Regions from separate parts of the Clostridium paraputrificum AGR2156 genome, predicted to be linked through region 1. Evidence: riboswitches for the same ligand, from Rfam matches in the RefSeq annotation. Region 1 holds a riboswitch; the other holds the start of a gene.

Region 1 (5,821 bases):
ACAGTTTTTATGGATGTCGGGCTTCATTTAATTCACAATTTTGTGGCAGAAGATGGCAAAAGTAGAGTGAGCTTAACCCACCTGCGAGGAGCAGGTCTGAATATATAAGCAAACGGCATGTTGGGACTTAGTATTGACTTTAAATACCTCAATAATTTTATTATTGAGGTATTTTTTATTCATTTATTATTTAGATATTTAGGCCGTTAATCTTCGAGGTTCAAAGTATTTTTTATGTTTCCTCTTATACCTTATGTAAATGTAATGCTGATAGAGTGCTACGTGCTTGTCCAACTTTTGAGATAAGAGAATACAAATTCTATTAGTTGGGGAAAGGAACTTTAATAATATATTTAAAAATAATTTTTCGCGTTTAATTATTTTTGATAGCTTATGTACTTTCATAATATCACCTCTTTTTCCAAAATTCGTAAGTTTTCCTTATTTATTATTATAACATGCCCCGAAAAAATGTAAAATTATTTCATGCAACATTAAGTGACAAGAATTAACAAAAGTAAATTAGCAAAGGTTTTCTTAAAGAAGAATTAACTAGTATCTACAATAATAAAAGTATTTTAAATACGAAATTTGGCGAAAATATTAATAGGAAATAACAGAAAGTAAGATAAAGTTAAGAAATATTAACCTTGTGAAAGGTTGATAATATAGAGAATTATAGGTAAAATAAGCTTAAGAAGTAACAAAGGAGTTGTAGTAATGGATATAGATTCAATGAAAATAGAAGAAGTAATAGAACACATAAATATGCTTTATAAAAAGAGCCAAGAAGAAGGTTTGTCAGATAAGGAAAAGGAAATCCAACAAAAGCTTAGAAGAAGATATATTGATAATGTTAAAAGGAATTTTAGAGTACAATTAGATGGGATAGAACTTAATAAAAAATAAAGGGTGATGGGGATTGTCAGTAACAGTTGAAAAACTAATTAAAGATTTTGACTTAGAGGTTTTAGTAGAAGGAAAACCTAATGAGCTTATAACCGTAAACGATATAAATAGGCCAGGGCTTCAACTTGCGGGATTTTATAATTATTTTGCGCCTGAAAGATTACAGGTAATAGGCAAGGCTGAATGGAGCTTTTTAGATGATATGCAAGTTGAGTTTAGGAAGAAAAGACTAAATAAGTATTTTACATTTCCTATGCATTGCATAATTATGTCTAGAGGTCTTGAACCGCATGAAGAGTTAATTAATGCTGCAAATAAGAAAAATATATGGGTGCTTAGAAGTGATTTGGTTACTACAAAGCTTATGAGTAATTTAACTATCTATTTATCAGATAAGCTAGCACCAGAAACACGTCTTCATGGGGTTTTAGTAGATGTATCAGGTATTGGTATATTAATTACTGGAGAAAGTGGTATAGGTAAGAGTGAAACAGCGTTAGAGTTAATTAAAAGAGGACATAGATTGGTTACAGATGATGCTGTTGATATAAAAGAAATTGATGGGGAACTAATAGGATCATCTCCAAGTATAACTAGAGGTATGTTAGAGGTTAGAGGAATTGGAATTATAGATGTACCAGCTCTTTATGGTATAAGTTCTATTCTTCTAAAGAAAACAATAACTTTAGTAATGCATTTTGAACATTGGAAAGATGATAATGATTATGATAGATTAGGAAATAACTTTGATTATATGGATATATTAGGTGTACCAGTTAGAAAGTTAACTGTACCAGTAAGACCAGGTAGAAATATTGCTGTAATTATTGAAGCAGCAGCAGTAAACTATAGATATTCATTAATGTCTAATGTTTCTGCTGTAGATATAATAGAAAGCAGAATGAATTTAGTTAGCGATAAGTAATAAGTTTATCCCTATCTTTCAATATAAAAATTGAGGATAAGGGATAAACTATTTCTATATATTAAAGGAGGCTATAAAGTATGAGCAAAAATGAAAAATGCGCATGGGAAAAATATGACGAACAAGGTATAAAGGAGATATTTGATTTTAATGAAGGATATAAGAACTTTATGTCCCTATGCAAAACAGAAAGAGAATGTGTAAAGGAAACTATTAGAATAGCTGAAGAAAATGGCTATAAGAATTTAGATGATGTTATTAAAAATGGTGAAGCTTTAAAGGCTGGAGATAAGGTTTATGCAAATAATATGGATAAAGCTATAGCTTTATTTATAGTTGGTGAAAGACCTATGGAAGATGGAATGAAGATTTTAGGGGCACATATAGATTCTCCAAGATTAGATTTAAAGCAAAATCCATTATATGAAGATACTGACCTTGCCCTTTTAGAAACACATTATTATGGTGGCATAAAGAAATATCAATGGGTTACATTACCTTTAGCTATACATGGGGTAGTGTGTAAGAAGGATGGAACTAAGGTTGATATAGTTATTGGTGAAGATGATAATGATCCTGTAATAGGAATATCAGACCTTCTAGTTCATTTAGCACAAACTCAACAAGAAAAGAAGGCTAACAAGGTAATTGAAGGTGAAGATTTAAATGTACTTGTTGGAAGTATTCCATTAAAGGGAGAAGAAAAGGATGCTGTTAAGGCTAATATCTTAAAGATATTAAATGATAAGTATGGAATAGAAGAAGAAGATTTCTTATCAGCAGAACTTGAAATTGTACCAGCTGGTAAGGCAAGAGATTATGGTATTGATAGAAGTATGGTTATGGCATATGGTCATGATGATAGAGTATGTTCATACTCTTCACTTATGGCAATGCTAAAAGTTGATAAAATAGATAAAACTTGTGTTTGTCTTTTAGTTGATAAAGAAGAAATAGGCAGTGTTGGTGCTACAGGAATGCAATCTAAATTCTTTGAAAATACTGTTGCAGAAGTTATGGATAGAGTAGGAGATTATTCTGATATAAAACTTAGAAGAGCATTAAAGAATTCTAAGATGTTATCTTCAGATGTTAGTGCTGCTTTTGATCCTAATTATCCATCAGTAATGGAAAAGAAGAACTCTGCTTATTTTGGTAAGGGATTAGTATTCAATAAGTATACAGGTTCTAGAGGTAAGGGAGGATGTAATGATGCTAATCCAGAGTTCATAGCAGAGCTTAGAGCTATTATGGATAAGCATGATGTTGCATTCCAAACAGCTGAATTAGGAAAGGTTGACCAAGGAGGCGGTGGAACAATCGCTTATATCTTAGCTAATTACAATATGGAAGTTATAGATTGTGGTGTTGCTCTTCACAACATGCATGCTCCTTGGGAAGTTGCTAGTAAGGTTGATATATATGAAGCTATGAAAGGTTATTACGCTTTCTTATTAGAGGCTTAATTACAAAGAAACTGCTCAAATTTGAGTAGTTTCTTTTTTGGTTAAAAATTATAGGTGGTATTTTAGATAAGCTTGACAAAAGAATAAATTTAAAGATAGACTAATATAGTAATATATGGTTTTAATATAGAAAATTAAAAGGGAATGTGGTTAGAATCCACAACAGCCCCCGCTACTGTAAAGGATACGAAATCTCAAAGATCACTGAATTTATTTTGGGAAGATGAGAAAGTAGGGTTGAAGCCTTGAGTCAGGAGACCTGCCATATATTAATATCACAAATTTATTTCGGCGGGAGATAAAGTGTGGTGGAAGCAAGAGCATAGTGTAATGAGTACTATGTATTTTTGTGATGCTACTACAAGGACTCCCAATAAGGAGTCCTTTCTTTATTTTCTTCCAAGAAAGAGGAGGAGAAGAAATGAAAAAACTATTATCAAAAGTAATAGCAGTGATATTTGTATTTACAATGTTATTTGCATTACCAACACAAAGGATAAGTGCAGCAGAAAAAGTGGATTATAATAATGCACTTAATACAACTATACAAAAGTATATAGAAAAATTTAAAAATGGATTCTCAAGCAATATAACATGGGATTCATGGGCAATTATAGGACTAGCTAGATCAGATAAAGAAGTTCCAAAGGAGATTTTTGATACTTATTACAGCAAGGTAGAGGCATTTGTTCAAGATAAAATATCAAACAATCAAAAAATGTCAGGTGGAGATTTAGCAAAACTAATTTTATCAGTATCAGCTATTGGACAAGATCCTAGAAATGTAGCCGGAAATGACTTAATAGATATAGTATGGCATCAAGATGGAATTTTAAATGAATACTATACATCATTAGCATACGTGTTAATAGCTGTAGATTCTAAAAATTATCAAGAACCTAAAGATGCCTTAAATACAAGAGATAAGATGATAGAGGCGCTATTATCTTATGAATTAGATAATGGTGGATTTGGATGGGGAACACCTGAACCAGATAGTACTGCAATGGTATTACAAGCTTTAGTAAAACATCAAGATAGGGAAGATGTAAAAAAGACAATGAATAGGTCATTAGTAATTCTATCAGAGCTACAAACAGAGACCGGTGGATATGTTTCATGGGGAAATGAGAATTCAAATAGTGTAGCTCAAGTTATTACATTCTTAACTGCTTTAGGAGAAAATCCAACTACATCAGAAGCATTTGTAAAGGGTGAAAATAATCTACTTGGTAATTTAATAACCTTCTACACCGGTAATGGAGAGTTTAAGTATATTCATTCAGATAGTGGAGCAAATGGAATGGCAACAGAGCAAGCTTTATATTCATTAGCTTCTTATGATAGGTTAGTAAATGGAAAAACTTCTTTATATGATATGACAGATGTTATTAGTACGACAGATTATTTAAATATTGTTAAGGAAGTTAATTCAAGAATTGAAACTTTACCAGGGATAGAAGCAATTTCTTTGGATAATAAAGAAGAAGTAAATTCTATATTAGCTAAGTTTAATTCATTACCAGAAGAATATAAGATACAAGTTATTGGAAAAAGTAAACTAAATTCTGCATCATCAAAGATAGCTGAAATACAAGATACTATAAATACAATTAATAGTGACATTTGGGATAAAATTAATCCTGAAAATGTATCCTTAGAAAATAAAAAGGATGTTTTAGACATTATCAGTAGATACGAAGCTTTAAGTGATAAAGATAAGAAATATATTGTTGGATATGATGAAGTTTTAGCAGCAAAGGCTAAGATTGAAGCATTAGAAAAAGTAGAAGTTGAAAACAAGGAAGAAGGAAAAGAAGGTAACTCTTCATATTCAGAAGTTGTACAAACTGGAGATACTTCGAACTTTGGCTATTTATTTGCAGTCTTAATATTAAGTGGAGCAGTAATGATTTATAGCAAGAAGAAGGAAGTAAAAGAGGCTTAGAATATGAAAAAATACTGGAAGAGTATTCTAATATGTATTTGTTTAGCAGTAGCTGTTTTTATTGGAGTTAAAGGGTGTAAAATTGAAGTTCCTAAGGATAATACAACAGTAGAAAGTTCTGTTGAGAATAGTTCTGCTAATGAAGAAAAAGAATATTCTACAAAGGTCGAAGAAGGTAATAGCAATATAAAAACTGAAGATAAAGTGGGAGAAGAAAAAATTCCTTCTACATCACAGGTAAAAGATGAAGATAAAAAAGAACCCGAAAAGCCAAATCATATTATAACAGATAAAGGTGAAAGTACCGATATTGTAAAGGATGAGAAGAGGTATGTTACCATTTCTATTAGATGTGATACTATATTAAACAATATGGATAAGTTTAATATGGACAAAAAGGATTATATTAATAATGGTGTAATATTATCATCAACTAAGATAGAGCTAGCGGAAAGTGATAAGACAGTATTTGATATTTTATATAGGGTGACTAGGGGAAAAAGGATACCTATAGATTATAGTGGAAATAAGGAGAGCGCCTATATAAAAGGTATTAATCATATATATGAGTTT
Region 2 (5,821 bases), on a different contig from region 1:
GTTCATCAAGTAAAATAACATCAGGTTCCTGTGCAAAAACCCTTGCAAGATAAACTCTTTGAAGTTGTCCTCCAGATAGTTCATTTATAAGTTTATCTTTTAAATCTAAAATCCCTACATTACTAAGACAGTTTAATATTATTTCCTCATCCTTCTTAGAAAGTCTTGCGAATACTCCATCTATATGAGCATATCTCCCCAAAGCAACAGTTTCATAAACAGTATATGGAAAATATATTTGAGAGTTTTGACTCATAAGAGCCACCTTTTTTGCAAGCTCTTTTCTCTTTATACTTTTAACTTCTTTCCCATCTAAAAATATATTTCCTTTATAATCTATTAAGCTAACCATTGCCTTAAGCAAGGTACTTTTTCCACATCCATTTGGACCAACTATAGAAACATTTTGTCCCCTAGTTATATCTATATTAAAATCTTTTATAACGTCTTTACCATCATATCCACAGTATAAATTTCTAACCTTTAGCATAATATCACCTACTTCTTTTACTAAAATATAAGTAGCCAAAGAATGGTGCTCCTATAATTGCAGTTATTGCACCAACTGGTAATTCAGATGGACTTATTATAGTTCTAGCTACTAAATCTGTAAGAACCATAAAAGATCCTCCTAATAAAATACACATAGGTATAACTACTTTATGGTTTGATCCAAATATCTTTCTCACTAAATGCGGTACAATTAAATCTATAAATCCTATAGTTCCGCTTAAAGCTACAGCACTTCCTGTAAGCACTGCTGTTGAAAATAACAAATGTTTTTTTACTTTTTCAGTTTCAACTCCTATTGCTTTTGCTCCATCTTCTCCAAATGTTAAAATATCCATTTCCCTAGAATATCTTAATACAATAGATACTCCTACAATAAAGAATGGAAGCCCTACTAGCAAGTAAGACCATCCTCTCATGTTAAAGGAACCCATTTGCCACATGGTTATGGCCTCAATTTTATGAGTATTTAATGCTGAAATGGTAGTAAGCATAGCACTTGCAAAAAGTGAAAAAACCATACCTGATAAAATAATAGTATTATTAGACATACCTCTATCTACTCTATTAGCAAACAAAATAACCATAATCACTGTTAAAAGCCCTGATAAAAATCCTATAAAAGGTAATGCTAAATTCCCTATAAATGGAATTGATACCCCTAAAATTATATATATTCCTACACCTAAAGATGCTCCTGAGGACACCCCTAATGTATATGGTGAAGCTAAAGGGTTCTTAAGTATTGACTGCATAACTGCTCCACTTACTGATAGTGCTGCTCCTATCATAAAAGCAAGTAAAACTCTTGGAAATCTTACAACCCAGATAATCGCTACGTCATTACTTCCAACACCTTCAATTAAAGGAATAGAAAATAACTTGTTCCCAATAACTGAAATAATGTTGAATATATTAATATTGGAACTTCCAATGGAAGTTCCAATACATATCACTAAAAATGCTAGTGGTAGTGATAACCACAATAACATCTTTCTCTTTTTATTCATACTTGTCTGGATATACAGCCTTTGCCATTTCTTTTAATGCAGCTATAACATTTTGACTTGGACGTGATGTAGTATTCTTATCTAAAAGAAATATTTGATTATTCTTAATAGCAGTAACACCTTCCCATCCTTTTCTTTTAGCAATTGAACCTATTGGATCATCTAAAAATGCTTGGTTTGTTAAGATTACATCTGGATTAGCAGCTATAACTGATTCTTCACTTGGCGAAATCCAACTCTTTTCAGATTCAAATATATTCTTAGCTCCAATTATTGAAATAGCTTCATTTAAGAATGTATCTGAACCAAATGAACTAAGCTTTGAACCTGAACCTATTTCAAAGTAAACTTTTTTCTTATCAGTTATTGTATCTCCAATTGCTTTTATATCAGCAACTTCCTTTTTCATATCTTCAACTAATTTAGAAGCTTCCTTCTTTTTATCAACTAAGTTACCTATAAATTCAATATCTCCATATATTCCATCAAAACTTACGCTACTTGGAATATATACTACAGGTATTCCTGCATCTTTAACAGCTTGGAATGGATCCTCATCTCCAGCTTTATTATGTCCTGATGCAATTATTATATCTGGTTCTAATCCTATAATAGTTTCAGCATCTGGATTTCTAAAATTTATCTTTGGTATATCTTCACTTATTCCTTTAACATCCTCTGAATACTTATCTACAGCGACTAATTTATCAGCCATTCCCAACGCAACTAAAACTTCTGTATTAGATGGTGCTGTTGATATTATTCTTTCCACCTTGCTAGGCTTAGTAAAGTCATTTCCTTCTCTGTCTTGCATTGTTACAGCCTTATCTGAGCAACCTACTAATAATGTTAGTAACATCATAGTAGATAAAATAAGACCTGTTAGTTTTTTTGTTAGTTTCATTTTTTAATCCCTCCATTTACATTATGGGGTTTTGAATTGAAAACATAGGATAAAAAAATGCATACCCATAAGGTATGCATATACATTCTACTTTTTTGTACAATAAGTAAAATGACCTACGTACCCTATAATTCCACCCTCAGAGAATAATAGTACCATCGTTATTAGGCAGGTCTCCCGACTTAACTTCATCCGCAATCTAACCTTCCCACATAAATAATTATGCAGTGGCTTAACTAGATTTTGTCCATTTCACGGTTACTGGGGTAGTTGAAGATTTACACTCCATTCCCTATTAAGTAAAACACCTAAAACAAGTCAATTCCTAATAATTATAGTTAAAGGCTTATATTTTGTCAATTAAATATACTTAGATATGGTACATATCCTTTTTCATGACTACCTGTAAAGGAATCTGTCCTATGGTCACAAGTTATTCTTATATTTATCCCCTTCAGATTTAATAAAGGAAAAAGAAGCTCATTTTTAACTTTTTCTAAAAACTGTATTTTGCCTTTAAAATCTTTTCTATGAGAAAGCTCATCAAATCCATTTACATGTAAAATAATATTATTAGCTTTTGGAAGCCACTCTAATACACCTTCTAGTTTATTATGCAACGCGCTGTTCCACTCCCCTGTAGCTCCTTTAGGTTGAACAACTATCATTCCTAAAGCCTTTCCCATACCACAAATTAAATCTATTCCTCCGATTAACACTGATTCCTTATTATACTTCTTCAATTTCACCTCACCCGAGGCCCCCCAAGGCCAAAGCATTAATCCTTCTAAATCCCTATCTTTGAAAAATTCATAGGAGTAATTAATTATATTCCTTAATCTTTTATTTTCAGGCATAATTTCTTCTACTTTTTTACCCACACTAAAATGCGGTGGGTTAAGCTTTTCCTGTACAATCTCATTTAAAAGAAGTAAATTCTTATATTGGTAACATGGATAAAAATATCCACCTTCTACTTTTAATTCTTTTAAAACTTCTCCTATATTTTTATCTAAATCTCCACCAGTAAAATCTTCTAGTATTCCATTATTAACCTTAATTATATTGCACCTATAAATACCACTTCCACCTTTTATTTCTATCCCCCTATTTAAAGCTTCATAAAAGGCCCTTTCTCCGATATCTACCTTAGAACTATCGTAACCAAGCATTTTAAAAATACAGTTTAAACTATCTAAATCCTTTCCTTCCACTGAAAAGTCTTCTTTCATTTCAGTATAATTTAACTTCATATCTCCAAAAAGAAGTTTTTTAAAGGAATGTCCCTCAAGACACTCCTCCATAAATCCATCTAGTATAATCAATATATCTTTCATTTATTAAATACCTTTCTTAGAGCATATATAAGTTTCTCATTTTGCCCTCTAGTTCTTACAGCAACCCTATAGTAATCAGAACCTAACCCTATATAATTACTACAGCTTCTTATAATTATTCCATGCTTAATAAGTTCTTCTTTTAAATTAATATCTATTCTAGTCTTAAAAAATATAAAGTTAACTACCCCCTCAAAGACCTCTAATTCTTTAAACGTACATAACTCATTATATAAAAATACTTTTTCATTTTTTATAAAATCTATTGAATTTTTCTGGTATTCTCTTTCTTTCAACGCGACTATTGCTCCAGTTGAAGCAACTGTATTTATAGACCATGGCACAGAAACCTTGTTAATCTTTCTAATAAATTCAGCGTTTCCTGTAATTCCATAACCTACTCTTATGCCAGGAAAACTAAAAAACTTTGTAAGAGACTTAACTATAATAAGATTTTCATACTCTTTACACATGTCTATTAAAGAGTATCTACTTTTATCTTCTATAAAATCTAAAAATGACTCATCTATAACAACCTTAGTATTGGAAGATTTATTTAACACTTTAATTAAAAACTCCTTAGATACTAACTGCCCTGTTGGATTATTAGGATTACAGATGAAAAGCATATCCATACTTTTATCTATAGCTTCTAAAAATCCATCATCTAACTTAAAATTTTCCCTATTTAATTTATAATAAACTATTTCTCCATTAATAGCCCTTATACCATCTTCATATTCAGAAAAGGTTGGAGCTGGAATAAGAACCTTTTTAGGATTTAGCCCTCTAATTACATTAAATATAACCTCAGCTGCTCCATTACCTAAAAGTATATTATTATAATCAATACCTTCATATTCAGAAATACCCATTCTCAAATCGTGATAAGTTATATCTGGATACCTTTCTATTCTGTCTAAAGATTTAATCATTTCTTCCTTAACTTTCTTAGAAATTCCTAAAGGATTTATATTAGCAGAAAAATCTATAATCTCTTTTTCACAAACATTATATTTTCTACATATCTCTTCTACATTTCCACCGTGTCCTAAGTTCATTATATTAACCCTCCAAGAACTATTATAATAAGTCCAACACTAAATCCTAATAAAGTAACTACTAATAAAATATTATTTGTCTTATATAAATCTGAAATTTCTATTACTTTATTCTTATCACCTATTGTTGGCTTTTCTACAATCTTACCAAAGTAATAATTTGCTCCTCCAAGTCTTATTCCTAAAGCTCCTGCAACAGCTGATTCTGGATGAGCACTATTAGGACTAGTATGATTATATCTATCTCTCTTATAAATTCTATAGCTATTTTTATAATCTAGTCCCAATATAAATGCAGCAAAAATCACTAAATATCCTGTAATTCTTGCTGGAATATAATTAAATAAATCATCCATCTTTGCAGGTACAAACCCAAAATCTATGTACTTATCATTCTTATATCCAAACATTGAATCACAAGTATTAACTGCTTTATATGTCATAGCAAGAGGTGCACCACCTAAAGCTCCAAATAATAGTGGCGCTATTATTCCATCTGATGTATTTTCTGCTACTGTTTCAATTACAGCTCTAATAATTCCTTCTTCATCTAGAACTTTAGTATCTCTTCCTACTATGTAGGATAGTTGCTTCCTTGCCCCCTCAATATCACCTGATTCTAAAACTTTAATTACCTTTAATCCTTCTACCTTTAATCCCTTAGAAGATATACAAAAATATAATAATATCCCTTCAATAATAATTCCAAATATATTGCTTATACTAAAAGCAAGCCTAACTATTAATGAATTAACTAAAAAAGTTATTAATATAACTCCTAACCATGTTACAAATCCAGATATTTTTAAGTTCTTAAATACTCTTCTTGTTATATTTTCAAGCTTAATACCTAAAGATCCTATTATTCTTACTGGATGAAAAGGATTATTAGGATCTCCTATTATAAAATCTAACACTAAACCTATGGTATATGATAACATTTCTTAAATCTCCCCTAGTATTTTTATTTCTATATCTTTATCAACTTTAACCTCTAAC

Evidence for each region. A riboswitch is a leader RNA that binds a small molecule or an ion and turns the genes downstream of it on or off. The one in region 1 is predicted to bind cobalamin.
Region 2: another riboswitch for cobalamin. It lies ahead of G594_RS0108400 (ABC transporter substrate-binding protein); the one in region 1 lies ahead of G594_RS0100540 (prenyltransferase/squalene oxidase repeat-containing protein).

What each region holds. Positions count from the first base shown of each region.
Region 1 covers NZ_AUJC01000001.1:118,173-123,993, reverse strand. Annotated here, with positions in the region: RNA gene ssrS (6S RNA) at 1-131, shown strand, start outside; gene G594_RS0100555 (DUF896 domain-containing protein) at 721-909, shown strand; gene hprK (HPr(Ser) kinase/phosphatase) at 923-1,834, shown strand; gene G594_RS0100545 (aminopeptidase) at 1,915-3,300, shown strand; cobalamin riboswitch at 3,400-3,581, shown strand; gene G594_RS0100540 (prenyltransferase/squalene oxidase repeat-containing protein) at 3,722-5,248, shown strand; gene G594_RS19430 (DUF4430 domain-containing protein) at 5,252-5,821, shown strand, end outside.
Region 2 covers NZ_AUJC01000007.1:92,865-98,685, forward strand. Annotated here, with positions in the region: gene G594_RS0108390 (ABC transporter ATP-binding protein) at 1-490, opposite strand, end outside; gene G594_RS0108395 (FecCD family ABC transporter permease) at 495-1,520, opposite strand; gene G594_RS0108400 (ABC transporter substrate-binding protein) at 1,513-2,424, opposite strand; cobalamin riboswitch at 2,575-2,751, opposite strand; gene G594_RS0108405 (hypothetical protein) at 2,781-3,761, opposite strand; gene cobD (threonine-phosphate decarboxylase CobD) at 3,758-4,822, opposite strand; gene cbiB (adenosylcobinamide-phosphate synthase CbiB) at 4,822-5,763, opposite strand; gene G594_RS0108420 (histidine phosphatase family protein) at 5,767-5,821, opposite strand, start outside.